4 regions of the Streptomyces sp. NPDC058576 genome follow, and region 1 is predicted to be linked to each of the others. Evidence: riboswitches for the same ligand, from Rfam matches in the RefSeq annotation. Region 1 holds a riboswitch; each other region holds the start of a gene.

What was found. A riboswitch is a leader RNA that binds a small molecule or an ion and turns the genes downstream of it on or off. The one in region 1 is predicted to bind cobalamin.
Region 2: linked by a shared signal. The riboswitch ahead of ACFWRV_RS29350 (ribonucleoside-diphosphate reductase subunit alpha) and the one ahead of metE (5-methyltetrahydropteroyltriglutamate--homocysteine S-methyltransferase) in region 1 are both predicted to bind cobalamin.
Region 3: linked by a shared signal. The riboswitch ahead of ACFWRV_RS24155 (cobalamin biosynthesis protein) and the one ahead of metE (5-methyltetrahydropteroyltriglutamate--homocysteine S-methyltransferase) in region 1 are both predicted to bind cobalamin.
Region 4: linked by a shared signal. The riboswitch ahead of ACFWRV_RS24950 (ABC transporter substrate-binding protein) and the one ahead of metE (5-methyltetrahydropteroyltriglutamate--homocysteine S-methyltransferase) in region 1 are both predicted to bind cobalamin.

Annotation. Positions count from the first base shown of each region.
Region 1 is NZ_JBHXPF010000032.1:684-8,628, reverse strand. Features, by position in the region: gene cobF (precorrin-6A synthase (deacetylating)) at 90-896, shown strand; gene ACFWRV_RS21990 (hypothetical protein) at 997-1,194, opposite strand; cobalamin riboswitch at 1,516-1,731, shown strand; gene metE (5-methyltetrahydropteroyltriglutamate--homocysteine S-methyltransferase) at 1,895-4,219, shown strand; gene ACFWRV_RS21980 (Imm49 family immunity protein) at 4,348-5,304, shown strand; gene ACFWRV_RS21975 (pyridoxal phosphate-dependent decarboxylase family protein) at 5,472-7,055, shown strand; gene ACFWRV_RS21970 (lysine N(6)-hydroxylase/L-ornithine N(5)-oxygenase family protein) at 7,126-7,945, shown strand, end outside.
Region 2 is NZ_JBHXPF010000056.1:22,734-30,709, forward strand. Features, by position in the region: gene ACFWRV_RS29330 (carbon starvation CstA family protein) at 162-2,387, shown strand; gene ACFWRV_RS29335 (YbdD/YjiX family protein) at 2,384-2,587, shown strand; gene ACFWRV_RS29340 (hypothetical protein) at 2,718-3,395, shown strand; gene ACFWRV_RS29345 (GNAT family N-acetyltransferase) at 3,395-3,904, shown strand; cobalamin riboswitch at 3,957-4,093, shown strand; gene ACFWRV_RS29350 (ribonucleoside-diphosphate reductase subunit alpha) at 4,230-6,644, shown strand; gene ACFWRV_RS29355 (ribonucleotide-diphosphate reductase subunit beta) at 6,644-7,660, shown strand; gene ACFWRV_RS29360 (hypothetical protein) at 7,657-7,872, opposite strand; gene ACFWRV_RS29365 (GlxA family transcriptional regulator) at 7,954-7,976, shown strand, end outside.
Region 3 is NZ_JBHXPF010000037.1:51,336-59,311, reverse strand. Features, by position in the region: gene ACFWRV_RS24165 (anion permease) at 256-1,521, shown strand; gene ACFWRV_RS24160 (hypothetical protein) at 1,534-1,764, shown strand; cobalamin riboswitch at 1,914-2,046, shown strand; gene ACFWRV_RS24155 (cobalamin biosynthesis protein) at 2,184-3,164, shown strand; gene ACFWRV_RS24150 (cobyric acid synthase) at 3,208-5,007, shown strand; gene ACFWRV_RS24145 (putative cobaltochelatase) at 5,004-7,055, shown strand; gene cobO (cob(I)yrinic acid a,c-diamide adenosyltransferase) at 7,055-7,654, shown strand; gene ACFWRV_RS24135 (cobyrinate a,c-diamide synthase) at 7,648-7,976, shown strand, end outside.
Region 4 is NZ_JBHXPF010000039.1:64,608-71,291, forward strand. Features, by position in the region: gene ACFWRV_RS24925 (PLP-dependent cysteine synthase family protein) at 1-944, opposite strand, end outside; gene ACFWRV_RS24930 (MoaD/ThiS family protein) at 944-1,231, opposite strand; gene ACFWRV_RS24935 (putative leader peptide) at 1,343-1,456, opposite strand; gene ACFWRV_RS24940 (ABC transporter ATP-binding protein) at 1,526-2,323, opposite strand; gene ACFWRV_RS24945 (FecCD family ABC transporter permease) at 2,355-3,395, opposite strand; gene ACFWRV_RS24950 (ABC transporter substrate-binding protein) at 3,392-4,393, opposite strand; cobalamin riboswitch at 4,431-4,628, opposite strand; gene ACFWRV_RS24955 (Mov34/MPN/PAD-1 family protein) at 4,642-5,064, opposite strand; gene ACFWRV_RS24960 (amino acid permease) at 5,274-6,684, opposite strand, start outside.

The DNA.
Region 1 (7,945 bases):
ACCGTTCCCGCCTGCCTCGCGACGCCATGCGCGCACTCTCGCCGCACCGGCCCCTGGCATGATCGGCCGACATGGCAGACATGGCTGAAATGAGCGACGCGCCCCGCCACATCCTCGTCATCGGCATGGGCGCCGGCGACCCCGACCATCTGACCCTGGCCGCGGTGAAGGCCATGCGCCGGGCCGACGTCTTCTTCGTGCTCGGCAAGGGCAAGGAGAAGGAGTCCCTGACCCGGCTGCGGCGCGACATCCTCGACGAGCACCTCACCGGCCCGTACCGCGTGGTGGAGGCCGACGACCCGTGGCGCGACCGGACCCAGCAGGACGGCGGGCGCTACACCTCGGCGGTGCACGACTGGCGGCACCGCCGCGCCGACATCTGCGAGCGCCTGATCATCGAGGAGCTCGCACCGGGGCAGTGCGGAGCCTTCCTGGTGTGGGGCGATCCGGCCCTCTACGACAGCACGCTGGCGATCCTCGACGACATCCGAGGGCGCGGCACGGTGGAATTCGGCCATGCGGTGGTCCCCGGCATCAGCAGCGTCTCCGCCCTCGCCGCCCGGCACCGCGTCACCCTGAACCAGGTCGGCCGGCCCATCCACATCACCCCCGGCAGGCGGCTGGCCCAGGGCTTCCCCGAGGACGACGGCGACATCGTCGTGATGCTCGACGGCCACGAGAGCTTCACCCATCTGACAGGCAGGGGCCTGTGGATCCACTGGGGCGCGTACATCGGAACCCCCGACGAGATCCTGGTCTCCGGCCCGCTCGACGAGGTGGCCGACGACATCAGCCGCCTGCGCGCCGAGGCCCGCGAACGGCACGGCTGGATCATGGACACCTATCTGCTGCGCCGGACGCCGGACGAGGCGGACGGCGTCGGCGGCACGGACTGACGGCGGCTGATCGCTGACGGTTGCCGGGGCCGCCGAGGGGCCCGCGTCGAGGCGCGGGCGGCGGGCGGCCTCCGCACCTCGTCGTCGGACCGGCGGGGTGTCAGCGCCGGGTCTCGTGCGCCCGGATCACGCCGAGCCCGTGCCCCAGGCTCGGGCACTCGGCGGTCAGGTCGTCGCCCCTCACCAGGTAGTCGTGCACCCGGCCGTCCGTGGGCCGTTCGATCGCGCGATACAGCGTGCCGTTCACGGTGATCGTCCAGTCGTCGCCGTCCTGGGCCCACCCGACTGTCTTCTTCATAGGGCGTTGTCCCTTTCCTCGGTCGGCTTCGCCGCGGGTCGGCGGCCGTGTAGTGCGAAGAAGAACGGCTTGTGACGCTCCGTGGTTCCGCGTTCTCTACGCCAATCGGTTACATCTGGGTCACTGCCTCCGCACAGTCGAGCCGAACGACCTGACCGAAGGTCAGGGAGCGGATGGCGAAAAGTCGAACGATGGGGGAACCCGTGTCGCCCCCGCTCCGTGGCCCGGCCCGGTCTTCAGCGCGATCGGGAAGAAGCGGGCGCGTGTCTCACATCACCGTCCGAAGTGTGAACAACGGTGTGCGCCCGGCGGTCGTCCCCTAGGCTGGCCGCTGCAACTGGTTCGCCCTGTCCGCCAGACAGGGTGTCGCAAGAGGGAACCCGGTGGGAATCCGGGACTGCCCCGCAGCGGTGAGTGGGAACGACCGCCGTCATACGCACTGGGCCCGGCCGGGTCTGGGAAGCGACGGCCTTTAGGTGTCTGCCCCGGCAGACGTGCCCGCGAGTCCGAAGACCTGCCCGTTGCCCGCACGCGACCGTTCGCGTGCGGAGATCTCGGTGACCTCGTGGGCGGGTCGGCGTAACCATCAGGTGGACGGACACGGTTCGACGTGTCCGGTGTCCGCCCGATGCGTCATCCCTTCGCGTCCGCGTCCCGTCCCGGGATCTGCACCGCAGACACGCTCGCGAAGGAGAGTCACGTGACAGCGAAGCCCGCAGCCGCGGCAGCACGGGCCACCGTGTACGGCTACCCCCGCCAGGGTCAGAACCGTGAACTGAAGAAGGCCATCGAGGGCTACTGGAAGGGCCGCGTCAGCGCCGACGCCCTCCGGCAGACCGCCGCGGAACTGCGCCGGGGAACCTGGCAGCAGCTCGCCGAGGCCGGCGTCCACGAAGTGCCGACCGGTGATTTCTCGTACTACGACCATGTCCTGGACACCAGTGTCATGGTCGGCGCTGTTCCCGAGCGGCACCGCGACGCGGTCCGCGCCGACGCCCTCGACGGCTACTTCGCCATGGCCCGCGGCACGCAGGACGTGGCCCCGCTCGAAATGACCAAGTGGTTCGACACCAACTACCACTATCTGGTGCCTGAGTTGGGACCGGACACGGTGTTCACCGCCGACTCGGCCAAGCAGGTCGCCGAGTTCAAGGAGGCCCTCGCGCTCGGCCACACCCCGCGCCCGGTCCTGGTCGGCCCCGTCACCTACCTCCTGCTCGCCAAGGCGGCCCCCGGCGTGGCCCCGGACTTCGAGCCGCTGACCCTGCTGGACCGGCTGCTGCCGGTGTACGCGGAGGTCCTCGCGGACCTGCGCGCGGCCGGTGCCGAGTGGGTGCAGCTGGACGAGCCCGCGCTCGTTCAGGACCGCACCCCGGCCGAGCTGAACGCCGCCGCCCGTGCCTACCGCGAGCTCGGCGGCCTCACGGACCGGTCCAAGCTGCTCGTCGCCTCCTACTTCGGGCGGCTCGGCCAGGCGCTGACGGTCCTGGCCAAGGCTCCCGTCGACGGGCTGGCCCTCGACTTCACCGAGACCGGCGCGGGCAATCTCGACGACCTGGCCGCCGCCGGGGGACTGCCCGGCAAGCGGCTGGTGGCCGGTGTCGTCAACGGCCGCAACATCTGGATCAACGACTACGGGAAGTCGCTCGCCACCCTCGGCACCCTGCTCGGCCTCGCCGACCGGGTCGACGTCTCCGCCTCCAGCTCGCTGCTGCACGTCCCGCTGGACGCCGCCGCCGAGACCGACATCGCCCCGCAGATCGCCCGCTGGCTCGCCTTCGCCCGGCAGAAGACCGCCGAGATCGTCGTCCTGGCCCGCGGTCTCGCCGCCGGAACGGACACCATCGCGGCCGAACTCGCCGCCAACCGCGCCGACCTGGCCTCCCGCACCGACGCCGCGATCACCCGCGACCCGGCCGTCCGCGCCCGTGCCGCGGCCATCACCGACGCGGACGGCCGCCGCTCCCAGCCGTACGCCGAGCGGACCGCCGCCCAGCGCGCGCACCTCGGGCTGCCGCTGCTGCCGACCACCACGATCGGCTCGTTCCCGCAGACCACCGAGTTGCGCACGGCGCGGGCGGACCTGCGGGCGGGCCGGATCGACGAGGCCGGGTACGAGGAGCGCATCAAGGACGAGATCCGCGAGGTCCTCTCCTTCCAGGAGAAGGCCGGGATCGACGTCCTGGTGCACGGCGAGCCCGAACGCAACGACATGGTGCAGTACTTCGCCGAGCAGCTCACCGGCTACCTCGCCACCCAGCACGGCTGGGTGCAGTCCTACGGCACCCGCTACGTCCGCCCGCCGGTCCTCGCCGGGGACATCTCGCGGCCCGAGCCGATGACCGTGCGCTGGACCACGTACGCGCAGGCGCTGACCGAGCGCCCCGTCAAGGGCATGCTCACCGGGCCGGTCACCATGCTCGCCTGGTCCTTCGTCCGCGACGACCAGCCGCTCGGCGACACCGCCCGCCAGGTGGCCCTCGCCCTGCGCGACGAGGTGAACGACCTCGAAGCGAACGGAACGTCGGTGATCCAGGTCGACGAACCCGCGCTGCGCGAGACGCTCCCGCTGCGCGCCGCCGACCACGCCGCGTACCTGGAGTGGGCGACGGAGTCCTTCCGCCTCGCCACCGCAGGCGTGCGGCCGGACACCCAGATCCACACCCACATGTGCTACGCGGAGTTCGGCGACATCGTCCAGGCCATCGACGACCTCGACGCCGACGTCATCAGCCTGGAGGCGGCCCGCTCCCACATGCAGGTCGCCCGCGAACTGGCCGCCCACGGCTATCCGCGGGAGGCCGGACCCGGCGTCTACGACATCCACTCCCCGCGCATCCCCAGCACCGAGGAGGCAGCGGCCCTGCTGCGCAAGGGACTTGAGGCCATCCCGGCGACACGGCTGTGGGTGAACCCCGACTGCGGCCTGAAGACCCGAGGCTGGCTGGAGACCCGGACCTCCCTGGAGAACCTGGTCGCCGCCGCGCGGGAGATCCGCGCCGAGCTGCCCACCGACGCGGCGTGATCCGGGCCCGGTGCGGGAGCGGTGACCGCCGCTCCCGCGCCGGGCCCCCACCCGTACGGACCGGTGCGTGTCCGAGTCCGCTGATAGCGTGCCGCTTCCGGATCGAAGATCACGAAAGGGCGGCGTGCGTGCGGGAAGTGACGTGTCATGAGGTGGATATCCGGCGCTTGGGCGAGGCATCGGAAGGCATCGTCGGCCGTACCGCGGGGCGGTGGCACCGGATGCGCTACGACGATCCGGACCCGCGGCGGATGCGCGAACTGGCCGAGGAACTGCTCGACCACGTCGCCGCCCGCACCGGGCAGGGGATCGCGCTCGACGATCTGGCACGCTCCGCGCTGAGCACGGCGGCGGAGTGCCACCTGGGGGAGATGAGCGTCGGCTGTTTCCCCGACGGGGACCAGGAGATCTTCTTCCCCCTGGTCGGGGAGAGCCTCAGCAGCGAGGACATATCCTTCGGCGACGTCGTCGCCTTCTCAAACGCGCAGGCTCCCTCGGCCCGGACCTGGCTGGACCTCTTCGCGGTCTCCCTCGCCAGCGGTCTCGTCCGGCAACGGCAGCGGGTGATCGGGCCGTTGCTGCGGAACGACTTCGCGCCCTCGATCCGCCAAGGGGTGCCGTACTCCTCGCTCGCCTCGGCATCGGACCCGGCGGACCTCGCCGCGATGGACGCCCTGTGCCCGTATCTGGCCGAGGCGGAAGGCCACCAGCCCCGCCACCGGCCCACCGTGCCCCTGCGCAAGCCCGATGCCGACGAGCGGGTACAGGCGGCCGCCGCGCTGGACGCCGTAGGCGCGCTCACCCCCGATCAGCACCTTCTGCGCCTGCTCCTCGACGACGAACAGCACGCGTTCGAGCAGGCGTTGGCGGACCGGCTCGACGCCTACCGGGAGAGTGCGGGACCCGCTCCCGCGCCCCGCACCCTGCTGCCGCTCGACCCCCTCGCCCTGGCCGCCCTCGCCGTCCAGGTGCACGGATGGGAGCTGGGCATCGGCTCCCGCTATCTGCCGCCCGACCTGCTGGGCTCCCCGGACGCGCTGCGCCGGGCAGCGGAGGCGGGACCCGGCAACTCGGTTGCCCAGTAGGCGAAGCAGCCTCCGGGGCCCGGCGGGCCGCCCGTCGTTCGCGCCCTCCAAGTTAGGTTAGCCTAACCAGCAAATCCCCGGCGGTGGATCTCTCCGCCCCCGGTGTCGCCCCGCGCGCGGACCCGCTTCCGCACGGCCCGCCCGCACCACGACCGAAGGTCCTCGCCATGCCGCCTCCTCCGCTCCCGCTCCCCGGCGAACCCCCGGCGCAGGCCGGGGCGTCGGGCGCGCGTGCCGGTACGCCGTCGGGGCCCGGCGCACAGGACGTACGGGGAGGCCTCGTGGCGGGCGGTGCGCACGGGCCGGACCACCTGCGGGCCCTCACCGCGATCGTCCTGGACGCCCTGGAGAACGCCGCCCCGGCCCGGGGCGGACCGCTGCCCGCCGGAGGGCCCGATGCCGTGGCCCTGAGCACCCTGGCCCTCTGCTCCCCGGTTCTGCCGGAGGAGGGCGTCGGCCCCGAGGCCGCGCTCGGGGACGTCGTGCGCGCGGTCGCGGAAGGGGCCGCCGATCCGGCCGACCCCGCCTGCGTCGCCCATCTGCACTGCCCGCCGCTCGCCGTGGCCGTCGCGGCGGACCTGGCGGGGGCGGCCCTCAACCCCTCCATGGACTCCTGGGACCAGGCGCCCGCCGCCGGTGTGATCGAGGAGCTGACCACGGCCGCACTGGCCCGGCTCGTCCACCCCACGGCCCCGGCCCCCGACGCGCTCATCACCAGCGGCGGCACCGAGTCCAACCTGGTCGCCCTGCTCCTCGCCCGGGAACGGTCGGCCCCCGGTCCGCTGCGAGTGGTGACCGGCGCCAACGTCCACCACAGCGTCCACCGTGCCGCCTGGATGCTCGGCCTGCCCGCCCCCACGGTCGTCCCCTGCGGCAACGGCCGGATCGACCCGGCCGCCCTCGACCGCGCCCTGACCCGCCTCGCCGGAGCGCCGCTCCTGGTCGTCGCCACCGCCGGGACCACCGACGAGGGGCGCATCGACCCGCTCCCGGAGATCGCCCGCATCGCCGAACGGCACACGGCCCAGCTCCACGTCGATGCCGCGTACGGCGGCCCACTGCTGTTCAGCGAGCGCCTGGCCCCTCAGCTCGCCGGCCTGGAGCACGCCGCCACCGTAACGTTCGACCTGCACAAACTCGGCTGGCAGCCGGTCGCCGCCGGAGTGCTGGCCGTCGCCGACGCCGCGATGCTCGCCCCGCTGTCCCTGCGCGCCGACTACCTCAACGCCGACGACGACACCGAGGCCGGACTCCCCGACCTGCTGGGCCGCTCGATCCGTACCACCCGCCGCCCCGACGCCCTGAAGATGGCGGTCACCTTCCGCGCCCTCGGACGCCGGGGGCTCGGCACACTGGTCGAGCACTGCGTGCGTACGGCCCACGAGTTCGGCCGGGCCGTCGACGCGCGCCCGGCACTGCGCCGCCGGCCCGGCGACATCGGGATCAGCACCGTGCTGTTCCGGCCGACGGTGGCCGACGGGCTGCCCGACGAGGCGGGCGACGCCGTGGTCGCCGCAGTCCGCCGCACCCTGCTCACCGAGGGGCGCGCCGTCCTCGGCCGGGCGGTCGCGGAGGACGGCGACGGCCGCAGCCGCCTCTGGCTGAAGGCCACCCTCCTGCACCCGAACGCCGCCACGGCCGACCTGCTACCCCTGCTCGACCTCGTCACGGCGGCGGCGGACCGTGCGGCGAGCGAAGCCGCGGCGGCCGAAGGTACCGATGCCCCCGTGACGGAAAGGCTGTCGCCATGACGTCGACGATGCGCACGACGCGTACGGGACGACCCCCCGCCGCCCCAGCGACCCCCGCCGGAGGAACCCGATGACACCCGGACCGCGCACGCCGCCCCTCGATCTGCTGGGGGTGGGGGCAGGGCCCTTCAACCTTTCGCTCGCCGCACTCGCCGACGGCGTTCCCGGGCTGCGCACCGCCTTCCACGAGCAGCGCGCCGCCTTCCACTGGCACCCCGGGCTGCTCATCGAGGGCGCGACGCTGCAAGTGCCCTTCCTGGCCGACCTGGTGAGCCTCGTCGAGCCCACCAGCCCCTGGTCCTACCTCAATTACATCAAGACCCGCCGCAGGCTCTTCCCGTTCTACTTCGCCGAGCGCTTCCACATCCACCGCTCCGAGTTCGACGACTACCTGCGCTGGGTGAGCACCGAACTGCCCTCCACCCGCTTCGGCCACCGCGTCGACACCGTCGCCTGGGACCCCGGACAGGGCGCGTTCGCCGTGGAGTTCAGCCGCCTCGGCCCCGACGGGGAAGCGCTCACGAGCGGGCTCGCCCATGCCCGTAACCTCGCCCTCGGCGTCGGCACGGCGCCGCACGTCCCCGAACCGCTGCGGGAGCTGGTCGGGGACCCGGCCGCCGTGGTGCTGCACTCCGCGGACTATCTCGCCCAGCGGGACCGGCTGCTGGCCGCCCGCCACATCACCGTCGTCGGCTCGGGCCAGTCGGGCGCCGAAGTCCTGCTGGACCTGCTGCGGTCCCGGCCCGAGGGGGCGGAGGCGCTGACCTGGCTGGCCCGTACGCCGGCCTTCGCGCCCATGGAGTACAGCAAGATCGGCCTGGAGCAGTTCACGCCCGACTACACCCGCTACTTCCACGGACTTCCGCAGGCCACCCGGGACCGGCTCCTGC
Region 2 (7,976 bases), on a different contig from region 1:
CGTGAACCGATACGCCCTCCCATCCGTGTCGTAACCGCGGAACTTCGGTGGAGACATCGGCGATGCGCGACCGGTATGCGGACAGGGGTTCCTCCAAGCGGTCGCACCACTTAGATTTCGCGCACGTTACGACAAGTGATCGCGCGAGGGGACGGATCGATATGCCGGAATCGCCCACATCAGCACCACCGGTTCCACCAGCACCGGGACGACGGTCGCCGACCCCGAAGTCCATAGCCGTCTGGAGTCTGGTGGCCCTGGTCGGCGCCATCGGCTGGGCCACCCTCGCGCTCTCCCGGGGTGAGGAGGTCTCCGCCGCCTGGATGCTGGCGGCGGCCCTCGGCTCGTACGCCATCGCGTACCGCTTCTACTCCCGGTTCATCGCCAACCGGGTCCTGAAGGCGGACAAGAACCGCGCGACCCCCGCCGAACTCCTGGACAACGGGGTCGATTTCCACCCCACCGACCGCCGGGTCCTGTTCGGCCACCACTTCGCCGCCATCGCGGGCGCGGGCCCGCTGGTCGGGCCTGTGCTCGCCGCGCAGATGGGTTATCTGCCGGGCACGATCTGGCTCGTCGTCGGCGTCATCTTCGCGGGCGCCGTCCAGGACATGGTGACGCTCTTCTTCTCCACTCGCCGCAACGGCCGTTCGCTCGGCCAGATGGCGCGCGACGAGATAGGCCCGGTCGGCGGGATCGCCGCCCTGGTCGCGGTCTTCATCATCATGATCATCCTGCTCGCGGTCCTCGCGCTGGTGATCGTGAACGCGCTCGCGCACTCGCCTTGGGGCGTCTTCTCCATCGGCATGACGATCCCCATCGCCCTCTTCATGGGCGTCTATCTGCGCATCCTGCGGCCCGGGAAGGTCAGTGAGGTCTCCGTCATCGGCGTCGCGCTGCTGCTGCTCGCGATCGTCTCGGGCGGCTGGGTCGCCGAGTCCTCGTGGGCGGACTTCTTCACGCTGGAGCCGGGCACGCTGGTCATCTGGATGATCGCGTACGGGTTCCTCGCCTCCGTGCTCCCCGTGTGGCTGCTGCTGGCCCCGCGCGACTACCTCTCCACCTTCATGAAGGTCGGCACGATCGGGCTGCTGGCCCTGGGCGTGATCGTCGCGCTGCCGACCCTGAAGATGCCCGCGGTCACCGACTTCGCCTCCAGCGGCTCGGGCCCGGTCTTCGCCGGCTCGATGTTCCCGTTCGTCTTCATCACCATCGCCTGCGGCGCGCTCTCCGGCTTCCACTCCCTGGTCTCCTCCGGCACCACGCCGAAGATGGTCCAGAAGGAGACGCAGATCCGGATGATCGGCTACGGCGCCATGCTGGTCGAGTCGTTCGTGGCGATCATGGCGATGATCGCGGCCTGCATCATCGACCCCGGCCTCTACTTCGCCATCAACGCGCCCGTCGGCGTGATCGGCGACAGCGTCCAGTCCGCCTCCGAGGCCGTCGCCAACTTCGGCTTCACCATCTCCCCGGACGCCCTGGCCCAGGCCGCCAAGGACGTCGAGGAGCAGAGCCTCCTCTCCCGGACCGGCGGCGCGCCCACCTTCGCGCTCGGCATGGCGGAGATCTTCTCCGCGGTGATCGGCGGGGCGGGCATGAAGGCGTTCTGGTACCACTTCGCCATCATGTTCGAGGCGCTCTTCATCCTCACCACCGTGGACGCCGGCACCCGGGTCGGCCGCTTCATGCTCCAGGACATGCTGGGCAACGCCTACAAGCCGTTCCGCGAGGTCAGCTGGAAGCCGGGCGTCTGGTTCGCCAGCGCCGTCGTGGTCGGCGGCTGGGGCTACTTCCTCTGGGTCGGCGTGCACGACCCGCTGGGCGGCATCAACCAGCTCTTCCCGCTCTTCGGCATCGCCAACCAGCTGCTGGCCGCCGTCGCGCTGGCCGTCTGCACCACCCTGCTCGTCAAGTCCGGGCGTCTGAAGTGGGCGTGGGTCACCGCGGTGCCGCTCGCCTGGGACGTGGCGGTCACGCTCACCGCGAGCTGGCAGAAGATCTTCTCCGAGGACGTGAAGGTCGGCTTCTTCGCCCAGCGCGACAAGTACCAGGCGGGCATCGACGCGGGAGAGGTGCTGGCCCCCGCGAAGAACATGGAGGAGATGCGGACCGTCGTCACCAACTCCACCGTCGACGGGGTGCTGAGCGCGCTCTTCGCACTCCTCATCATCGTGGTGCTCGTGGACGCCGGGCGGGTCTGCTACAAGGCCATCCGCGACCCGGAGAGCGTCAAGCTCCACGAGACGCCGTACGTGGAGTCCAAGCTCGTCGCGCCGGCCTCGCTCATCGCGACCAAGGAGGAGAAGGCCGAACTCCTCGCGGCGGGCGTCGGCCCCGAGGGCGGCATCCGCAAGGAGGCGGCCAAGACGGGGAGCCGGACATGACGGTCGCGGACGTACGGCGGGTGGCGGGACGGATCCGCTGGTACGTCCGTGAGCTGACCGGCGAGTCCACGTACGACCGCTATCTGGCGCACGCGAGGGCGCACGATCCGGACGCACCGGTGATGACCCGCCGCGCCTTCGAACGCAGCCGTACGGACGCCCGCGAGGCGGACCCCCGCGAGGGCTTCCGCTGCTGCTGAGCACCGTCGGCCGATCGGGGCCGCCGCACCCCTTCCCGGGCGCGGCGGCCCCTTCCCGCGTCCTCGTGCGGGCTGGCCGCCGTTCGGTTTCCCGGTGCGCGGAGCACTCGGCGTACGAAAGGATGTGCCCATGACGCCGCCCTCCCGATCGCCCCGACTCCGGCCCGCCCTCCTGGCCCTGACGCTGGCACTGGCCCTGGCGGCGACGGGCTGCGGCACCGAACCGGCGCCCGACGCGAAGGCGGCGGGCCGCAGCGGCTCGGACGCCCCGGCGCCCGACCGGGCGGAGCTGGAGGCGCGGGCGGCGGCCGTGCAGACCGTCACGGAGCATGTGTGGGTGACCGAGGCCCCGGGCTACGCCCTGGCGCGCCAGTCGGTCGGGGTGCTCGGCGACGACGGGTTCGGCAGCGTGTACACCGAGCCGAACGGCGGCCGGATCCAGCTGTCGGTGGAACGTCTCCCGCACGGCGAGGCCGACTGTACGGACGGCTCCGCGCCCGCGGGCGGTCAGGAGCCCCTGGTGACGTGCGAGCGGGACGGCGAACAGTGGTACCGGGCCACGGAGTCGGGCCACGCGTACGCCCGGGAACAGGGCGGACTCGTGGTCACGCTGAGCGGGCCGCGCGAAGAGGTGGACCGGGCGACGCTGCGGTCGGCGGCGCGGGCCGCTCACCGCGCCGACGACTACGAGCTGGACCAGGTGCTGCCGCCGGCCGGAGAGGTCGCCGGGCGGCAGCCGGTCGAACGCGGCGATCTGCCCCCGGTGGGCGACGGCGCACCGAACAACGAGGTGGGAGCGAGCGGCTGATGGATCTGACGATCAGGGTGGCGGAACCCGCCGAGTACGCCGTGCTCGGCGGGATCGTCGCCGAGGCGTATCTCGGCGACGATCTGCTGGACGGCCCGCAGGATCCGTATCTGCTCAAGCTGCGGGCGGTGGAGCAGCGGGCGGCCGAGGCGGAGGTGCTGGTCGCGCTCGACGCGGACGGGGTGGTGCTCGGGGGTGTGACGTATGCCCCTCCCGGCACTCCGTGGCGGGACATCGCCGGTCCGGACGAGGCCGAATTCCGGATGCTGGCCGTGGCCCGCGCGGGGCGCGGACGGGGCGTGGGAGAGGCGCTCGTGCGGGCGTGCGTCCAGCGGGCCCAGTCCGCCGATGGCGTCCGGGCTCTGGTCCTGTCGACGCAGCCGGCCATGCTCTCAGCCCATAGGATCTACCGTCGGCTCGGCTTTCTGCGAACCCCCGAACGGGACTGGGAGCCGGTGCCGGGCCTACGCCTCATGACCTTCCGGCTGGAGCTGAGGGCGGCGTCCTGAGGGGCGTAGGAAATCGACGCGACACAACATGTGGGGGCCGCAGCATCTGGCGGCCCCCACATGTATGCTCGACCTCGCTGTCGTCGCAGGGGAATCCGGTGCGAATCCGGAACTGTCCCGCAACGGTGTGATCAGTGCGCTTTTGCGCACCCGCAAGTCCGAAGACCTGTCGACAGCGCGTCCGGCTCGACCGAACCGGACGCCAGACGTCCGGGCCTCGCGGATAGGCCGGTGGACGCCGTCAGCTGTGCTGCCCTGCCCGGGGTTTCGCGCTGCCCGGCTTCCCCGCCTTCCGCCGGCCCCCTGCCGAGCGAGGGAAAGCCCAGTGACCATCGCGCCCGCCGATCCGGTTTCAGCCACCGAATCCGCTGCCTCCACCACGTCCGGCGAAGGCACGAACGACGGACCCGGGACCGCCTTGCTGCGGACCCTGACGGACCTCACCGTCGATCTTCCCGACACAGACCCCGGACGGGTCGCCGCCGCCGCGCTGCGCGGGCGCAACGCCCGTTCCGACGAGGCCGAACTGCGCTCGCTGGCCACCGAGGCCTCCGCGGGGCTGATCTCCGAGGACCCGGCGTACTCCCGGCTGGCCGCCCGGCTGCTGACCCGCACGATCGCGGACGAGGCAGCCGGTCAGGGCGCGACGCACTTCTCCGCCTCGGTCGCCGTGGGCCACCGCGAGGGCCTGATCGCCGACCGCACCGCCGCGTTCGTGGAGCTGCACGCGAAGGCGCTGGACGAGCTGGTGGAGCGGACGCTGGCCGAGGGCGCCGACGACCGCTTCGGCTACTTCGGTCTCCGTACGCTGCACAGCCGCTACCTGCTGCGCCACCCGATCACCCGCCAGGTCATCGAGACCCCGCAGCACTTCATGCTGCGCGTGGCCGCGGGCCTCGCCGAGGACGAGTCGGTCCGGGCGCTCGACGAGGTCGCCGCGCTCTACGGGCTGATGAGCAAGCTGGACTACCTCCCCTCCTCCCCCACGCTCTTCAACTCCGGCACCCGGCACCCGCAGATGTCCTCCTGCTATCTGCTGGACTCGCCCAAGGACGAGCTGGACTCGATCTACGACCGCTACCACCAGGTGGCGCGGCTCTCCAAGCACGCGGGCGGCATCGGTCTGTCGTACTCCCGCATCCGCGCCCGGGGTTCGCTGATCCGGGGCACCAACGGGCACTCCAACGGCATCGTGCCGTTCCTGAAGACGCTGGACGCCTCGGTGGCGGCGGTGAACCAGGGCGGCCGGCGCAAGGGCGCCGCCGCGGTCTACCTGGAGACCTGGCACGCGGACATCGAGGAGTTCCTGGAGCTCCGCGACAACACGGGCGAGGACCAGCGGCGTACGCACAACCTGAACCTGGCGCACTGGATCCCGGACGAGTTCATGCGCCGGGTCGACGCGGACACCGAGTGGTCGCTGTTCTCGCCCGCCGACGTGCCCGAGCTGGTCGACCTCTGGGGCGACGCGTTCGACGCGGCCTACCGGGCGGCCGAGGCCAAGGGCCTGGCCCGCAGGACGATTCCGGCGCGTGAGCTGTACGGCCGGATGATGCGGACCCTCGCGCAGACCGGCCAGGGCTGGATGACGTTCAAGGACGCCTCCAACCGGACCGCGAACCAGACGGCGGAGCCGGGCCGGGTCGTCCACTCCTCGAACCTGTGCACGGAGATCCTGGAGGTCACCGACGACGGCGAGACGGCCGTCTGCAACCTGGGCTCGGTCAACCTGGGCGCCTTCGTGGCGAACGGCTCGATCGACTGGGACCGGCTGGACGCCACCGTCCGCACGGCCGTGACCTTCCTCGACCGGGTCGTCGACATCAACTTCTACCCGACCGAGCAGGCCGGGAACTCCAACTCCCGCTGGCGCCCGGTGGGCCTCGGCGCCATGGGCCTCCAGGACGTCTTCTTCCAGCTGCGCCTGCCCTTCGACTCGCCGCAGGCCCGCGCGCTCTCCACGAAGATCTCCGAGCGGATCATGCTGGCCGCGTACGAGGCGTCCTGCGACCTCGCGGAGCGCTCGGGCCCGCTGCCGGCCTGGTCCGAGACGCGCGCCGCGCGCGGTGTGCTGCACCCCGACCACTACGACACCGAGCTGAACTGGCCGGAGCGCTGGGACGCCCTGCGCGCCCGGGTCGCGAAGACCGGCATGCGCAACTCGCTGCTGCTGGCCATCGCGCCGACGGCGACGATCGCCTCGATCGCCGGCGTGTACGAGTGCATCGAGCCGCAGGTCTCCAACCTGTTCAAGCGCGAGACGCTCAGCGGAGAGTTCCTCCAGGTCAACGCCTACCTGGTGGACGAGCTGAAGAAGCTCGGCGTGTGGGACGCCCGCACCCGTGAGGCGCTGCGCGAGGCCAGCGGCTCGGTACAGGGCTTCGCGTGGATTCCCGAGGACGTGCGGGCGCTGTACCGCACCGCGTGGGAGATCCCGCAGCGCGGCCTGATCGACATGGCGGCGGCCCGTACGCCGTTCCTCGACCAGAGCCAGTCGCTCAACCTGTTCCTGGAGACGCCGACGATCGGCAAGCTCTCCTCGATGTACGCGTACGCCTGGAAGCAGGGGCTGAAGACGACGTACTACCTGCGTTCGCGCCCGGCGACCCGGATCGCCCGTGCCGCGTCGGGCCAGGCGTCGGCCGCCGCCCCCATTCCCGTACAGCAGGCTTCGGCGCCCGACGCGGACGCCATCGCCTGCTCTCTCGAAAACCCCGAGTCCTGCGAGGCCTGCCAGTAATGAGCACGAACGAAGAGAAGAACCTGCTCGACCCGGGATTCGAGCTGACCCTGCGTCCGATGCGCTACCCGGACTTCTACGAGCGCTACCGGGACGCGATCAAGAACACCTGGACCGTCGAGGAGGTCGACCTCCACTCGGACGTCGCCGACCTCGCGAAGCTGTCGCCGGGTGAGCAGCACATGATCGGCCGACTGGTGGCGTTCTTCGCGACCGGTGACTCGATCGTCTCGAACAACCTCGTGCTGACGCTGTACAAGCACATCAACTCCCCCGAGGCGCGGCTGTACCTGTCGCGGCAGCTCTTCGAGGAGGCCGTGCACGTCCAGTTCTATCTGACGCTGCTGGACACCTATCTGCCCGACCCGGACGACCGGGCGGCGGCGTTCGACGCGGTCGAGGAGATCCCCTCGATCCGTGAGAAGGCGCAGTTCTGCTTCAAGTGGATGGACTCGGTCGAGAAGATCGACCGGCTGGAGACGAAGGCGGACCGCCGGCGCTTCCTGCTGAACCTGATCTGCTTCGCGGCGTGCATCGAGGGGCTGTTCTTCTACGGCGCGTTCGCGTACGTGTACTGGTTCCGTTCGCGCGGTCTGCTGCACGGTCTCGCCACGGGCACCAACTGGGTGTTCCGTGACGAGACGATGCACATGAACTTCGCGTTCGAGGTGGTGGACACCGTCCGCAAGGAGGAGCCGGAGCTCTTCGACGACGCGCTGGAGCAGCAGGTCACCGACATGCTGAAGGAAGCGGTCGAGGCGGAGCTGCAGTTCGGCCGCGACCTGTGCGGCGAGGGCCTGCCGGGCATGAACACCGAGTCGATGCGCCAGTACCTGGAGTGCGTCGCCGACCAGCGGCTCGCCCGCCTGGGCTTCCCGACGGTGTACGGCTCGGAGAACCCGTTCTCCTTCATGGAGCTCCAGGGTGTCCAGGAGCTGACGAACTTCTTCGAGCGCCGCCCGTCCGCCTACCAGGTGGCCGTCGAGGGCTCGGTCGGGTTCGACGACGACTTCTAGACCCTGACCCACGTCCTGAGGTGAGGGCGCCGCGTGGCCGTGACCGGCCGCGCGGCGCTTTCCGTTTCCGGGGGTCCGGCCACCCGCCACCCCCGTTCCGCCGCCCGCAGCTGGCGGTCGATGCGGCGTTCGCGGGCGACGCCGAGGGCCACGGGCGCGAGGACGAGGGCGAAAAGTGCCGCTACGACCAGGTAGTTCAGGAATGTGTTCATGTCTCTACTCTGGACCGCCCGGACGAAAATCATCAGTGGCAGGACTGCCATCGGGCATCAAATAGCTGCCACACTTGCTCCATGCTGACCAATGTCGCCGCTCT
Region 3 (7,976 bases), on a different contig from region 1:
GGCGCGCAACCGGAACGTCACGAAGGGAGTGACGGGGATCTCTTCCGGGTGCCGAACAGCCGGTCGCAAGGTTCGCCAACGGGCGGCAAAGGCCGCCCACATCCCGCCCCACAGGCACGCGCAGCCTCCCCCGCACACAAGCGGAGGCGGCCCACTCCGTTTGGGGTCACCGCAACGCCCTGCTCAGTTCATCTTCCGTTCACTCAGGTTGCCTACGGTCCACGTGCCACTGACGTCGAACGATTGCCTGGGTAAATGGAACACATCACGCTGCTGCTTGCGATTGTGGTCGTAACAGCTCTCGTGTTCGATTTCACGAACGGTTTCCACGACACCGCCAACGCGATGGCGACCACCATCTCGACCGGCGCACTGAAGCCCAAGACAGCGGTGGCGATGTCCGCCGTTCTCAACCTGATCGGCGCGTTCCTGTCGGTGGAGGTCGCCAAGACGATCTCCGGCGGGATTGTCAACGAGGACGGCCTCAGAACCGAGGTCATCTTCGCGGCGCTCGTCGGCGCCATCCTGTGGAATCTCCTGACCTGGCTGGTCGGCCTGCCCTCCAGCTCCTCCCACGCCCTGTTCGGCGGTCTGATCGGCGCCGCGGTGATGTCGGCCGGCTGGTCGTCGATCAACGGCGGCACCGTGGTCACCAAGGTGCTGCTCCCGGCGATCGCCGCCCCGCTGGTGGCCGGCCTCGCCGCGATGCTGGCCACGCGGCTGACGTACCGGATCAACCGGAAGGTCACCGACCCGAACCAGCTGAAGTCGACGGCCAAGGGCTACCGGGCCGGACAGATCGCCTCCGCCGGTCTCGTCTCGCTCGCCCACGGCACCAACGACGCCCAGAAGACGATGGGCATCATCACGCTGGCCCTGGTCACCGGCGGCGTCCTCGCCCCCGGCTCCAACCCGCCGATGTGGGTCATCGTCTCCGCCGGTGTCGCCATCGCGCTCGGTACGTACCTCGGTGGCTGGCGCATCATCCGCACCATGGGCAAGGGCCTGACCGACCTTCAGCCGCCGCAGGGCTTCGCCGCCCAGACGAGTGCGGCGACCGTCATCCTGGCCTCCTCGCACCTCGGCTTCTCGCTCTCCACCACGCAGTCCTGCTCCGGGGCCGTGATGGGCGCGGGTCTCGGCCGCAAGGGAGGCGTGGTCCGCTGGTCCACCGCCACCCGGATGTTCATCGCCTGGGGTCTGACGCTGCCGGCCGCGGGTCTGGTCGGCGCGGGCGCCGAGTTCCTGACCAAGCAGGGCACGTGGGGCATCACCGTCACCGCGATCCTGCTCGTGGGCGGCTCCTTCGCGATCTGGCTGGCCTCGCGCCGGCAGCCGGTCGACCACACCAACGTCAACGACACGGACGGCGGTGACGACGAGCGCCAGGGCGTCGTCACCACCGCCATCGCCGCGGTCCAGCCGCCGCCCATCGGCGGCCCGGCCGCCGAGCTCATGACCACCATCCCGGCCCCGGCCTCGGCGCCCGACGACCCGGCCCGGCCGCCGGCCAAGGTGTAAGGACACATCCGCATGAAAATCGACTGGGCAGCTCTCGCCTCCGTCTTCGGTGTCAGTCTCGTGGTCACCGTCGCGCTGGTCGGCCTCTTCACCCTGGGCATCGTCGCCCTCTCCAAGCAGTCCGCGACGGCCGGAAGCAGCGCCTCCGGCGGATCGGTCGCGCTGGCGCGCACCGGCGCGTACGCCTGCTTCGGGCTGTGCGTGGCGGCGGTCTCGTACGGGATCTACCTGATCGTCGCCTGACCCCGCACAGCGCACTCCTTCGGGCCGGACACACCCTCGTGTGTCCGGCCCGATGTGCGTCCGCCCACAGTGGAGCCCCGCAGGTCAACAGCGAGTTGACGACTGTTCTCGGGGCGTGGTGGACTGCCGGAGCCATTTACGGCGACAGCAGAGGAAGCCGGTGCGAATCCGGCGCGGTCCCGCCACTGTCACCGGGGAGCACTCCCCCACACCGGACGTCACGGCTCGCGGCACGCGGGCTGGAAGGCCGGGGGAACTGCGGATCCGGGAGCCAGGAGACTCTCGTCGCCGGTCACGTCGAACCAGGGCGCGGACCCTGAGTGAGGACCTACACCATGCCCGGCCGCCGTGCGCCGTCTCCTGCGCCGATTCCCGCCCCCCTTCGTGCCGGAACGCCTCTTTCCGCGACGGGCTGAGCCGTGCGTGCGGACCGTGTCTTCGCGTACGGCGCCACCACCGGGCTGATCGCCGACGCGCTGCTCGGCGACCCCCGCAGGGGCCACCCCGTCGCCGCGTTCGGCCGCGCCGCCGCGCGGGTCGAGTCCGTGCTGTGGCGTGACGACCGCGGCCGGGGCGCGCTGCACACCCTCGTCTGCGCCGGAGGCGCCGTGGGAGCCGCCGCGCTGACCGCCCGCGCCGTGCGGGGACGCCCGGCGCTCGCCGTCGCGCTGACCGCCGCCACCGCGTGGTCCGTCGTCGGCGGTACGTCGCTGGGCCGGGAGGCCCGCGCCATCGGAGGCGCGCTGGCCGCCGGGGACCTGGAGGTGGCCCGGGAGCGGCTACCGCATCTGTGCGGGCGCGATCCGCACTCCCTGGACGGGCCGGGGATGGCCCGCGCGGTCGTCGAGTCGGTCGCCGAGAACACCTCGGACGCAGTCGTCGGCGCGCTGGTGTGGGGGGCGATCGGCGGGGTTCCGGGGCTCGTCGGGTTCCGGGCGGTGAACACGCTCGACGCGATGGTCGGCCACAGGTCGCCCCGCTACCGCCGCTACGGCTGGGCCTCGGCGCGCCTGGACGACGTGGTGGGGTGGCCCGGCGCCCGGTTGACGGCCGCGCTGGCCGTGGTGGGCGGCGGGCGGCCCCGGGAAGCCGTACGCGCCTGGAAGGCCGACGCACACCGTCACCCGAGCCCGAACGCGGGGCCGGTGGAGGCCGCGTTCGCGGGGGCGCTCGGCGTACGGCTCGGCGGGACGCTGGCGTACGCGGGGCGCGTCGAGCACCGGCCGGTGCTGAACGGGGCGGCCGGGCGGGAGGTGCGAGGCGCGGACATCGAGCGCGCGGTGCTGCTTTCGCGCCGGGTGAATGCGCTGGCGCTGGGCGTGTGCGTGGCGGGGCGGTTGGCGGCGGGACGCCTGGTCGCGCGGCGATCGGTCGCGGCGCGGAAGCGGGGGCGGGCATGAGCGGTACGACACGGTGGAGTGCGGTACGGGAACGGGGACGGGCATGAGTGGCGGCGGGCTGCTGGTCGCGGGAACGACCTCGGACGCGGGCAAGAGCGTCGTCACGGCGGGCATCTGCCGCTGGCTGGTGCGCCGGGGCGTGAAGGTCGCGCCCTTCAAGGCGCAGAACATGTCCCTCAACTCCTTCGTGACCCGTGAGGGCGCGGAGATCGGGCGCGCCCAGGCGATGCAGGCGCAGGCCGCCCGGGTGGAGCCGACGGCTCTGATGAACCCGGTGCTGCTGAAGCCCGGCAGCGACCGCTCCAGCCAGGTGGTCCTGATGGGGAAGCCGGTCGGCGAGATGAGCGCCCGGGGGTACCACGGGGGCCGTCAGGAGGCCCTGCTCGGGACGGTCACGGACTGTCTGGCGGAGCTGCGGTCGACGTACGACGCGGTGATCTGCGAGGGGGCGGGGTCCCCCGCCGAGATCAACCTCCGGCGGACCGACATCGTGAACATGGGGATCGCGCGGGCCGCGCGGTTCCCCGTGCTGGTGGTCGGGGACATCGACCGGGGCGGGGTGTTCGCCTCGTTCTTCGGCACGACGGCGCTGCTGAGCGCGGAGGACCAGTCGCTGGTCGCGGGCTACCTGGTGAACAAGTTCCGGGGAGACGTCTCGTTGCTGGAGCCGGGCCTGGACATGCTGTACGGCCTGACCGGGCGTCGGACCTACGGGGTGCTGCCGTACGCCCACGGGCTCGGCATCGACGAGGAGGACGGCCTGCGGGTGTCTCTGCGGGGTGCCGTACGGGAGTCGGTCGTCGCGCCGCCTCAGGGGGAAGACGTGTTGCGGGTCGCGGTCTGCGCGGTGCCGTTGATGTCGAACTTCACGGACGTGGACGCCCTGGCCGCCGAACCGGGCGTCGTCGTGCGGTTCGTGGACCGGGCGGAGGAGCTGGCCGACGCCGACCTGGTGATCGTGCCCGGCACGCGCGGCACGGTGAAGGCCCTCGCCTGGCTGCGCGAGCGGGGACTCGCGGACGCGCTGGTGCGGCGGGCGGCGGAGGGCCGGCCGGTGCTGGGGATTTGCGGCGGGTTCCAGGTGCTCGGTGAGCGCATCGAGGACGAGGTCGAGTCGCGGGCGGGGGTCGTGGACGGGCTGGGGCTGCTGCCCGTACGGGTGCGGTTCGACCGGGACAAGACGCTGGCGCGGCCGGTGGGTTCGGCGCTCGGCGAGCCGGTGGAGGGGTACGAGATCCACCACGGGGTGGCCGATGTGCGGGGCGGGGAACCGTTCCTCGACGGGTGCCGGGTGGGGGCGGTGTGGGGGACGCACTGGCACGGGTCGCTGGAGAGCGACGCGTTCCGGCGGCGGTTCCTGGAGGAAGTGGCCCGGGCCGCCGGGCGGCGGTTCGTGCCGGCGCCGGACACGAGTTTCGGGGTGCTGCGGGAGGAGCAGCTGGATCGGCTCGGGGATCTGGTGGAGGAGCACGCGGACACGGATGCGTTGTGGCGGTTGATCGAGGGGGGTGCGCCTGGGGGGTTGCCGTTCGTGCCGCCGGGGGCGCCGGCCCTGCCGAGTGCGGGTGCGGGTGCGGGTGCGGGTGCGGGTGCGGGTGCGGGTGCTCCGGAGAGCCGGGGCGCTGCCCCGGACCCCGCTCCTCAATCGCCGGAGGGGCTTGAAGTTGCCGGGGCCGCTGCGTCAAGAGGCGAGGGGCTTGAAGTTGCCGGGGCCGCTGCGCCAAGAGGCGAGGGGCTTGAAGTTGCCGGGGCCGCTGCGCCGAGAGGCGAGGGGCTGGAAGTTGCCGGGGCCGCCGGGCTCGGGCAACAAGCTGGACAGCATGTCGACCAGGAGGCCAAGTGAGTACGCCGTATCCCTTCACCGCGATCGTCGGGCAGGACGACCTGCGGCTCGGGCTGTTGCTCAACGCCGTCAGTCCGGCCGTCGGCGGAGTGCTCGTGCGGGGCGAGAAGGGGACCGCCAAGTCCACCGCCGTGCGGGCCCTCGCCGCCCTCATGCCCGAGGTCTCCGTCGTGCCGGGGTGCCGGTTCTCCTGTGATCCCGTCTCCCCCGATCCGGCGTGTCCCGACGGGCCGCACGCGGAGACCGCCGGTGTGTCGCGTGCGGCGCGGACCGTCGAGCTGCCCGTCGGCGCGTCCGAGGACCGGCTCGTGGGGGCGCTGGACATCGAGCGGGCGCTCTCGGAGGGCGTGAAGGCGTTCGAACCGGGGCTGCTGGCCGACGCGCATCGCGGGATCCTGTACGTCGACGAGGTCAACCTGCTCCACGACCACCTGGTGGACCTGCTGCTGGACGCGGCGGCCATGGGCGCTTCGTACGTCGAGCGCGAAGGCGTCTCCGTACGGCATGCGGCGCGGTTCCTGCTGGTCGGGACGATGAACCCGGAAGAGGGCGAGCTGCGGCCGCAGTTGCTGGACCGGTTCGGGCTGACCGTGGAGGTGGCCGCGTCCCGGGACACCGACGAGCGGGTCGAGGTCGTGCGGCGCCGGCTCGCGTACGACGACGATCCCGAGGGGTTCGCCGCGCGCTGGGCCGCGGAGGAGTCGGCGCTGCGGGAGCGGATCGCCACCGCGCGTGCCCTGCTCCCCCGCGTCGTGCTCGGTGACGGCGTGCTGCGGCAGATCGCCGCCACCTGCGCCGCGTTCGAGGTCGACGGGATGCGGGCCGACATCGTGATGGCCCGCACCGCCACCGCGCTCGCCGCCTGGGCGGGGCGCGAGGAGGTCACCTCCGACGACGTACGGCAGGCGGCTCTGCTGGCCCTCCCCCACCGGCGGCGACGCAACCCGTTCGACGCGCCGGGTCTCGACGAGGACAAGCTCGACCGGACGCTGGACGAGGCCGCCGGGGATCAGGAGCAGGACAGCGACCCGGGCGACGACGACCCCGACCCCGGCCCGGACGGCGGAGGCGACGGGGGCGGTGGCGGTGGGGTGCCGCCGCAGGCCGACGGGGAGGACCGTACGCCGCCGCAGGGCGAGGGCGGCTCGGACGACACGCCGTCCCAGGCCCCCGAGGGCAAGCCCGACGCGCCCGGCCGGTCCTCCGGAGCCGAGCAGCAGCCGGTGGCGTCCGCCGAGCCGTTCCGGGCGAAGATGCTCAGCGTGCCGGGGCTGGGCGAGGGGGCGGCCGGACGGCGCTCCCGGGCGCGTACCGAGCACGGGCGTACGACCGGCGCGCGTCGGCCGCAGGGGGCGCTGACCAAGCTGCACCTGGCCGCGACCGTGCAGGCCGCCGCCCCGCACCAGCACGCGCGCGGGCGCTCCGGGCGCGGGCTCGTGGTGCGCCGGGACGATCTGCGGCAGGCGACCCGGGAGGGGCGTGAGGGCAACCTCGTGCTGTTCGTCGTGGACGCCTCCGGGTCGATGGCGGCCCGGCAGCGGATGAGCGCGGTCAAGGGGGCCGTGCTGTCGCTGTTGCTGGACGCCTACCAGCGGCGGGACAAGGTCGGTCTGGTCACCTTCCGGGGCAAGGAGGCCGAGGTGGCGCTGCCGCCGACCTCGTCCGTGGACGCGGCCGCCTCCCGCCTGGAGTCGCTGCCGACCGGGGGCCGTACCCCGCTGGCCGCGGGGCTGCTGAAGGCCCATGACGTGCTGCGGGTGGAGCGGCTGCGCGATCCGTCGCGGCGCCCGCTGCTGGTCGTGGTGACGGACGGGCGGGCGACCGGCGGTCCGGAGCCGGTGGCGCTCGCGGGGCGGGCCGGGCGGCTGCACCGCTCGGAGGGGACGGCCTCGGTCGTCGTGGACTGCGAGTCCGGGTACGTACGCCTCGGTCTCGCCGGGGAGCTCGCCCGGGAGTTGGGAGGCACCGCCGTCACGCTGGACGAGCTGCGGGCCGACTCGATCGCCGGGCTCGTCAAGGACGTCACCGCAGCCGGGAGGGCCGCTTAATGCCGCAGGGACAGCCGATATCGGTGCCGGACGACGGGCTCACCACCCGTCAGCGGCGCAACCGACCGCTCCTGTTCGTGCACACGGGCATAGGCAAGGGCAAGTCGACGGCGGCCTTCGGGCTCGCGCTGCGGGCCTGGAACCAGGGCTGGCCGATCGGGGTGTTCCAGTTCGTGAAGTCGGCGAAGTGGAAGGTCGGCGAGGAGAACGCGCTGAAGGTGCTGGGCGCGAGCGGCGAGGGCGGCACGGTCGACTGGCACAAGATGGGCGAGGGCTGGTCCTGGGTCCAGCGCGACGGCCAGCTCGACAACGAGGAGAAGGCCCGCGAGGGCTGGGAGCAGGTCAAGCGCGACCTGGCGGCCGAGACGTACAAGCTCTACGTGCTGGACGAGTTCGCCTATCCGCTGCACTGGGGCTGGATCGACACCGACGAGGTCGTCGAGGTGATGCGGAACCGGCCCGGCACCCAGCACGTGGTGATCACTGGCCGCAACGCGCCGGACGCGCTGATCGAGGCCGCCGACCTGGTGACCGACATGGCGAAGGTCAAGCACCCGATGGACGCGGGGCAGAAGGGCCAGAGGGGCATCGAGTGGTGAGTGTGCCCCGTCTGGTCATCGCCGCTCCTGCCTCCAACAGCGGCAAGACCACCGTCGCCACCGGTCTGATGGCCGCCTTCGCCGCGCGCGGGCTCGCCGTCTCACCGCACAAGGTCGGCCCGGACTACATCGATCCGGGCTACCACTCCCTGGCGACGGGCCGCCCCGGCCGGAACCTCGACGCGTACATGTGCGGGACGGATCTCATCGCCCCGCTGTTCGCGCACGGCTCGGCGGGGTGCGACCTCGCCGTGGTCGAGGGCGTGATGGGGCTGTACGACGGTGCCTCGGGGCAGGGTGAGCTGGCGTCGACCGCGCAGGT
Region 4 (6,684 bases), on a different contig from region 1:
CAGAGCTGGCCCTGGAGGGTTTCGATGGCTGCTTCTGTCGTCTCGGCCGTGTAGACGCCCGTCGACAGGTACTTCCAGCCGCCGTCCGCGACGACGAAGACGATGTCGGCGCTCTCCCCCGCCTTGACCGCCTTGTTGCCCACGCCGATCGCCGCGTGGAGGGCTGCGCCGGTGGAGACGCCCGCGAAGATGCCCTCCTGCTGGAGGAGTTCGCGGGTGCGGGTGACCGCGTCCGCTGAGCCCACCGAGAAGCGGGTGGTGAGGACCGAGGCGTCGTACAGCTCGGGGACGAAGCCCTCGTCGAGGTTGCGGAGGCCGTAGACCAGGTCGTCGTAGCGCGGTTCGGCGGCGACGATCTGGATGCCCTCGCGGTTCTCGCGGAGATAGCGGCCGACGCCCATGAGGGTGCCGGTGGTGCCGAGGCCCGCGACGAAGTGGGTGATGGACGGGAGGTCGGTGAGGATCTCCGGTCCGGTGGTGGCGTAGTGGGCGCCCGCGTTGTCCGGGTTGCCGTACTGGTAGAGCATCACCCAGTCCGGGTGCTCGGCCGAGAGCTCCTTCGCGACGCGGACGGCGGTGTTGGAGCCACCTGCGGCCGGGGAGGAGATGATCTCGGCGCCCCACATGGCGAGCAGGTCGCGCCGTTCCTGCGAGGTGTTCTCCGGCATGACGCAGACGATGCGGTAGCCCTTGAGCTTGGCCGCCATGGCGAGCGAGATGCCGGTGTTGCCGCTGGTGGGCTCCAGGATGGTGCAGCCGGGTGTCAGCCTGCCGTCCTTCTCGGCCTGTTCGACCATGTGGAGCGCGGGGCGGTCCTTGATCGAGCCGGTGGGGTTGCGGTCCTCCAGCTTGGCCCAGATGCGGACGTCCTCGGACGGGGACAGCCGCGGAAGGCGGACGAGGGGGGTGTTCCCCACGGCCGCCAGCGGGGAGTCGTACCGCATCAGCGCATGCCGCCGGCGACGGCCGGGAGGATGGTGACGTTGTCGCCGTCGCTGAGCTTGGTGGAGATGCCGTCGAGGAAGCGGACGTCCTCGTCGTTGAGGTAGACGTTCACGAAGCGGCGGAGCTGTTCGCCGTTCGCACCGTCGACGATGCGCTCACGGATGCCGGTGTGGCGGCTCTCCAGGTCGGCGAAGAGGTCGGCGAGGGTGTCCCCGTTGCCTTCGACGGCCTTCGCGCCGTCGGTGTAGGTGCGGAGGATGGTCGGGATGCGGACCTCGATGGCCATGGCGTGGGCTCCTGTCGAAAGCGGAGAGGTGGCGTGGGGCGCGCGTTTCTGCCCCCGCGCAGGGGGTGGTGCGTGTGGTGGGCGCGCGGACCGCGGCTCAGGCCGGGCGGCTCACGGGCAGGCTGCGGTGGGACAGATCGCGCTGGCGAGCCTGCACAGGTCGACGTGCAGCCGCGCGACGAGCAGCGTGCCCGGCGTCTTGTTGCTCACGTCATGGGGAACCATGCGGGCATCGTATCGATTCCCTGTGCGGAAACCCGAGTGTGATCCCACATGGTGGATGGTGAGCGACCGCTATATGGACCGGGTGGGGCTGTCGGTCCCTTCCGGAAGGTAGACGACCGTGGGGGCGCCGGTCTTCGGGTGGGCGCTGACCTCGGCGGCGACGCCGTACACCTCGCCGAGCAGATCGGCCGTGAGGACCTCTTCGGGGGTGCCGGAGGCGACGACGCGGCCGTCCATGAGGACGTAGAGGCGGTCGCAGTAGTAGGCGGCGAGGTTGAGGTCGTGCAGGGCGAGGAGGTTGGTGGTGCCCAGGTCGCGGACCAGGGAGAGGATCTCCAGCTGGTAGCGGATGTCCAGGTGGTTGGTCGGCTCGTCCAGGACGACGAGGGAGGGCTGCTGGACCAGGGCGCGGGCGACCAGGGCCCGTTGGCGTTCGCCGCCGGAGAGGGAGGAGAACGTACGGGGTTCGAGCGCGGCGATCCCGACCCGGGCGAGGGCCTCGGTGACCAGGTCGGTGTCGGCGGCGGTGTCGGCCTCCCAGAACCGTTTGTGCGGGGCGCGGCCCATCGCGACGACCTGGCCGACGGTGAGCTCGAAGCCGGCGTGGCCGTCCTGCGGGACGGTGGCGATGCGCTGGGCGCGGGCCTTCACGGGGAGGGTGGCGAGGTCGTCGCCGTCGAGGAGGACCCGGCCGTGGGTGGGGCGCAGGGTGCCGTAGACGCAGCGCAGGAGGGTGGTCTTGCCGCTGCCGTTGGGGCCGACGAGGCCGACGGTCTCGCCGTCGGCGGCGGTGAGGTCGACGGCGTCGACGAGGTGGCGGCCCTCGCCGGTGCCGTACGAGAGTGCCTCGGTGCGCAGGGTGGTCACGGGCGGGCTCCCTCGGGAGTACGTACGGTCGTCATGCGGGTGCTCCCTCGGGTCTGCGCCGCAGCATCCAGAGGAAGAACGGGCCGCCGGTCAGCGCGGTGAGCACGCCGACCGGGATGTCCTGCGGGGCGGCGAGCGTCCGGGCGGCCAGGTCGGCGAGGACCAGGAACACCGCCCCGCCGAGCGCGACGACCGGGAGCAGTGCGCGGTGTGCGGCGCCGACGGCCATCCGGGCCATGTGCGGGACCATCAGCCCGACGAAGCCGATCGCCCCGCTGTACGCGACGAGCGCCCCGGTCATCAGCGAGGCGAGGACGAAGACGGCGGCCCGGAAGCGGGCGGTGTCGAGGCCGAGGACGGTCGCGCCCTCCTCCCCCACCAGGAGCAGGTCGAGCGGGCGGGCCAGGGTGAGGAGGACCGCGGTGCCGATGACCAGGGTGGTCGCGGGGAGCGCGAGCATGTCCCAGCGGGCCGCGCCGAGGCCGCCGAGGGTCCAGTAGAGGACTTCCTGGAGGTGGTCGGCGCGGGCGGAGGTGACCAGGATCAGGCTGGTCAGGGCGGACAGGATGTAGGAGACGGCGACGCCGGCGAGGACGAGCCGGTTGGTGGTGAGGCCGCCCCCGCCGCGCGCCAGGGAGTAGACGAGGAGCAGCGAGAGGAGTGCGCCGGCGAAGGCGGCGGCGGGGATCGTGACGGTGGTGGCGAGGGTGGCGCCGATGCCGAGGACGATCACCAGGACCGCGCCGGTGGAGGCTCCGGAGGAGACGCCGAGGAGGAACGGGTCGGCGAGCTGGTTGCGTACGAGGGCCTGGAGGACGGTGCCGATGACGGCGAGCCCGGCGCCGACGACGATGCCGAGCAGGACCCGGGGCAGCCGGACGTCCAGGACGATCGTGCGGAACGGGCTCGCCTCCGCCCGCCCGGTCAGGATGTCGAGGACCTGGCCGGGCGGGATGCGGACGGAGCCGAGGGCGAGGGCGGCGAGCACGGCGACGGCGAGGAGCGCGACGAGGACGCCGAGCACCAGGGCGTAACCGAGCGGCCGCCGCGGTGCGGAGGCGCGGCAGGTCACGAGGTGGAGGCCGCCGGGTGGAGCTGGGCCGCGAGCTTGTCGACGGCGGCGGGCACCCGGACGCCGAGTACGGCGTCGGAGAGCGGCATGACCGCGAAGCGCTCGTTCTTGATGGCGGGGACGTCGGCGAGGGCCGGGTCGCTCAGGAGGCGCTTCTTCTTCTGCTCGACGGTGGTGGCGCCGTAGTCGTAGATCACGATGACCTCGGGCCTGCGGTCGACGACGTTCTCCCAGGAGGCGTCGCCGAAGGGCTTGTCGAGGTCGGCGAAGACGTTGGTGCCGCCGGCCCGTTCGATCAGCTCGTTGCCGATGCCCTCGCCGCCCGCGGTGAAGGCGGTCTTGTCGCCGCTGTCGTAGACGAAGACGGAGACCGGCTTCAGGTCGGCCAGCTTCTTCGCGGTGGCGGCGTTGTCGGCCTTGGCCTGCTTGATCCAGGCTTCGGCGCGGTCGGCGACGCCGAAGGTGCGGCCGACCTCGCGGATCTCCTCGTAGAGGGTGTCCATGGGCTGGTCGCCCTTGGTGCAGCTCTCGGTGTTGAGGCGGGTCTCGATGCCGGACTTGTCGAACGCCTCGCGGCCGCGGCCGTCGGAGGCGGTGAAGGCGCTGCCGTAACCGCCGTAGACGAAGTCGGGGTTGGCGGCGAGGACCTGCTCGTAGGAGGGGTACTCCTTGGCGAGGACGGGAACGGAGGCGTAGTCCTTCGCGTACTTCGGCAGGACCTGGTCGTCGAGGTAGGCGGTGCCGACGAGGGACTTCTTCAGGCCCAGTTCCAGCATGATCTCGGTGACGTGCTGGTTCATGGTGACGACGCGCTTCGGCGGGGCCTTGTACGTGGTGGTGACACCGCAGTTCTTGACGGTGTACGGGAAGCCGTCGCTCTTCGCCGCGGCCTTGTCCCCGGTGGCGGCGTCGCCGGAGGAGTCGGAGGAGGAGCAGGCGGTGAGGGCGAGCGGGAGCAGCACGGCGGCGGCTATGAGCGCGGGGGTGCGCCGGGACATGGCGGGGCCTCTCCGGGGGATTTCCGCGTCCCCTGGTCGATGCGAGAAGGCGGCGGGCCAGTTCCTGGCTTCCGGGCCGCCCTCCGGTGCGGTTCGTCCTGTCGGGGACGCGTCCGCGCGGGAGGGGGCCCGGTCACAGTGGCGGGACCGTGCCGGATTCGCACCGGCTTCCTGGTTCCTGCTGCCTTGATGGGTTCGGGGTGCAGTGTGCCAGACCCGTACGGCGGCCCTACTGGCCGCCCGGGGGCTCAGTACGCCTCGACGACCTGCACGTCTTCCTCGGTGATCTCGCCGTCCACGATGCGGTACGAGCGGAACTGGAAGGGGCCCGAGCCGTCGGTGTCGGCGGTGGAGACCAGGACGTAGTGGGCGCCGGGCTCGTTGGCGTACGTCACGTCGGTGCGGGAGGGGTAGGCCTCGGTCGCCGTGTGCGAGTGGTAGACGATCACGGGTTCCTCGTCGCGGTCGTCCATCTCGCGGTAGAGCTTGAGCAGGTCGGCCGAGTCGAACTCGTAGAACGTGGGCGAGCGGGCGGCGTTGAGCATCGGGATGAAGCGCTCGGGGCGGTCCGTCCCGGCCGGGCCCGCGACCACTCCGCACGCCTCGTCGGGGTGGTCGGCGCGGGAGTGGGCGACGATCTGGTCGTAGAGCGTCTGGGTGATGGTCAGCATGGCGCCAGGATAAGACCGACCGGGAATGGGGGGGGTGGGAGAAGGAGCGGGGCTGGGTGCGTGCGGCTGCAAGGCGGAGGATTGAGGCAGGCGGCCCCTCGCGTACCGATGGGTGGTACGCGAGGGGCCGCATGCTGGACGCCGTCGGCCTTTGGGGCGGCCGGGGGCGGTCCGGGAGGAGGGGGCGGTCGTGGGGCCCGCCCTCGGGGTCAGCGGGTCCCGGTGGAGGTCTTCTCCGGGGCCGACGGGGTGCGCGCCTGGAGCACCCGGTAGGAGACGAAGAGGATGAGCGCCCACAGCGGTGCGCAGTAGAGCGAGATCCTGGCGTCCTTGTCGATCGCCATCATCACGATGACCATGCCGATGAACAGGAGCGCGAACCAGCTCGTGTACGGGGCGCCGGGGGCCTTGAACGAGGACTGCGGCAGCAGACCGGCGTCGGCCTTGCGGCGGTATCGGATCTGGCTGATCAGGATCATGATCCAGGCCCACATGCCGGAGATGGTCGCGAAGGAGACGACGTAGTTGAACGCCTCGCCCGGCCACTGGTAGTTGATCCACACGCCGACGAGCATCAGGGCGGCGGAGAACGTGGTGCCGACCAGCGGCAGGCCGTTCTTCGTCAGCTTGGTGAAGGCGCGGGGGCCCTGGCCGTTGAGCGCGAGGTCGCGGAGCATGCGGCCGGTGGAGTACATGCCGGAGTTGCAGGAGGAGAGCGCCGCGGTGAGGACGACGAAGTTGACGATGGCCGCGCCGACGCCGAGCCCCATCTCCTCGAAGGCCTTCACGAACGGGGAGACGCCGGGCTTGAAGGTGGACCACGGCACGACCGAGAGGATCATGATGAGCGCGCCGACGTAGAAGACGGCGATGCGCCACGGCACGGTGTTGATGGCCTTGGGCAGCACGGTCTTGGGGTCCTTGGACTCCCCGGCGGTGACGCCGACGAGTTCCACGGCGAGGAAGGCGAACATGACGATCTGGAGCGTCATGAGCGTGCCGGTGATGCCGTGGGGGAAGAACCCGCCGTCGTTCCAGAGGTTGGAGACGGTCGCGGTGTCGCCGGCGTCGGAGAAGCCGATGGTGAGGACGCCCGCGCAGATCAGGATCATGCCGATGATGGCGGTGACCTTGACCATGGAGAACCAGAACTCCAGCTCACCGAAGAGCTTCACGGAGATCAGGTTGGCGCCGTAGAGAATGATGGTGAAGACCAGGGCGGACAGCCACTGCGGAATGTTCCACCAGTACGTCATATAGGTGGCGGCGGCCGTGACTTCGGTGATTCCGGTGACGACCCAGAAGAGCCAGTAGGTCCAGCCCGTCACGAATCCGAAGAACGGGCTGATGAATTCACGGGCGTACTCCGAGAAGGAGCCGGAGACCGGGCGGTACATGAGCAGTTCGCCCAGGGCCCGCATGATGAAGAAGATGACCAGGCCCGCGACGACGTAGGCCAGGATGAGGCTGGGCCCGGCCCGGTCGATGGCTTTGCCCGCGCCGAGGAAAAGCCCCGTGCCGATGGCTCCGCCGATGGCGATCATCTGAATCTGACGAGCTCCCAGACCGCGCTGGTATCCCTCGCCGCTGGTTCCGGCGTCCCCGGCATTGCCGCCGGGC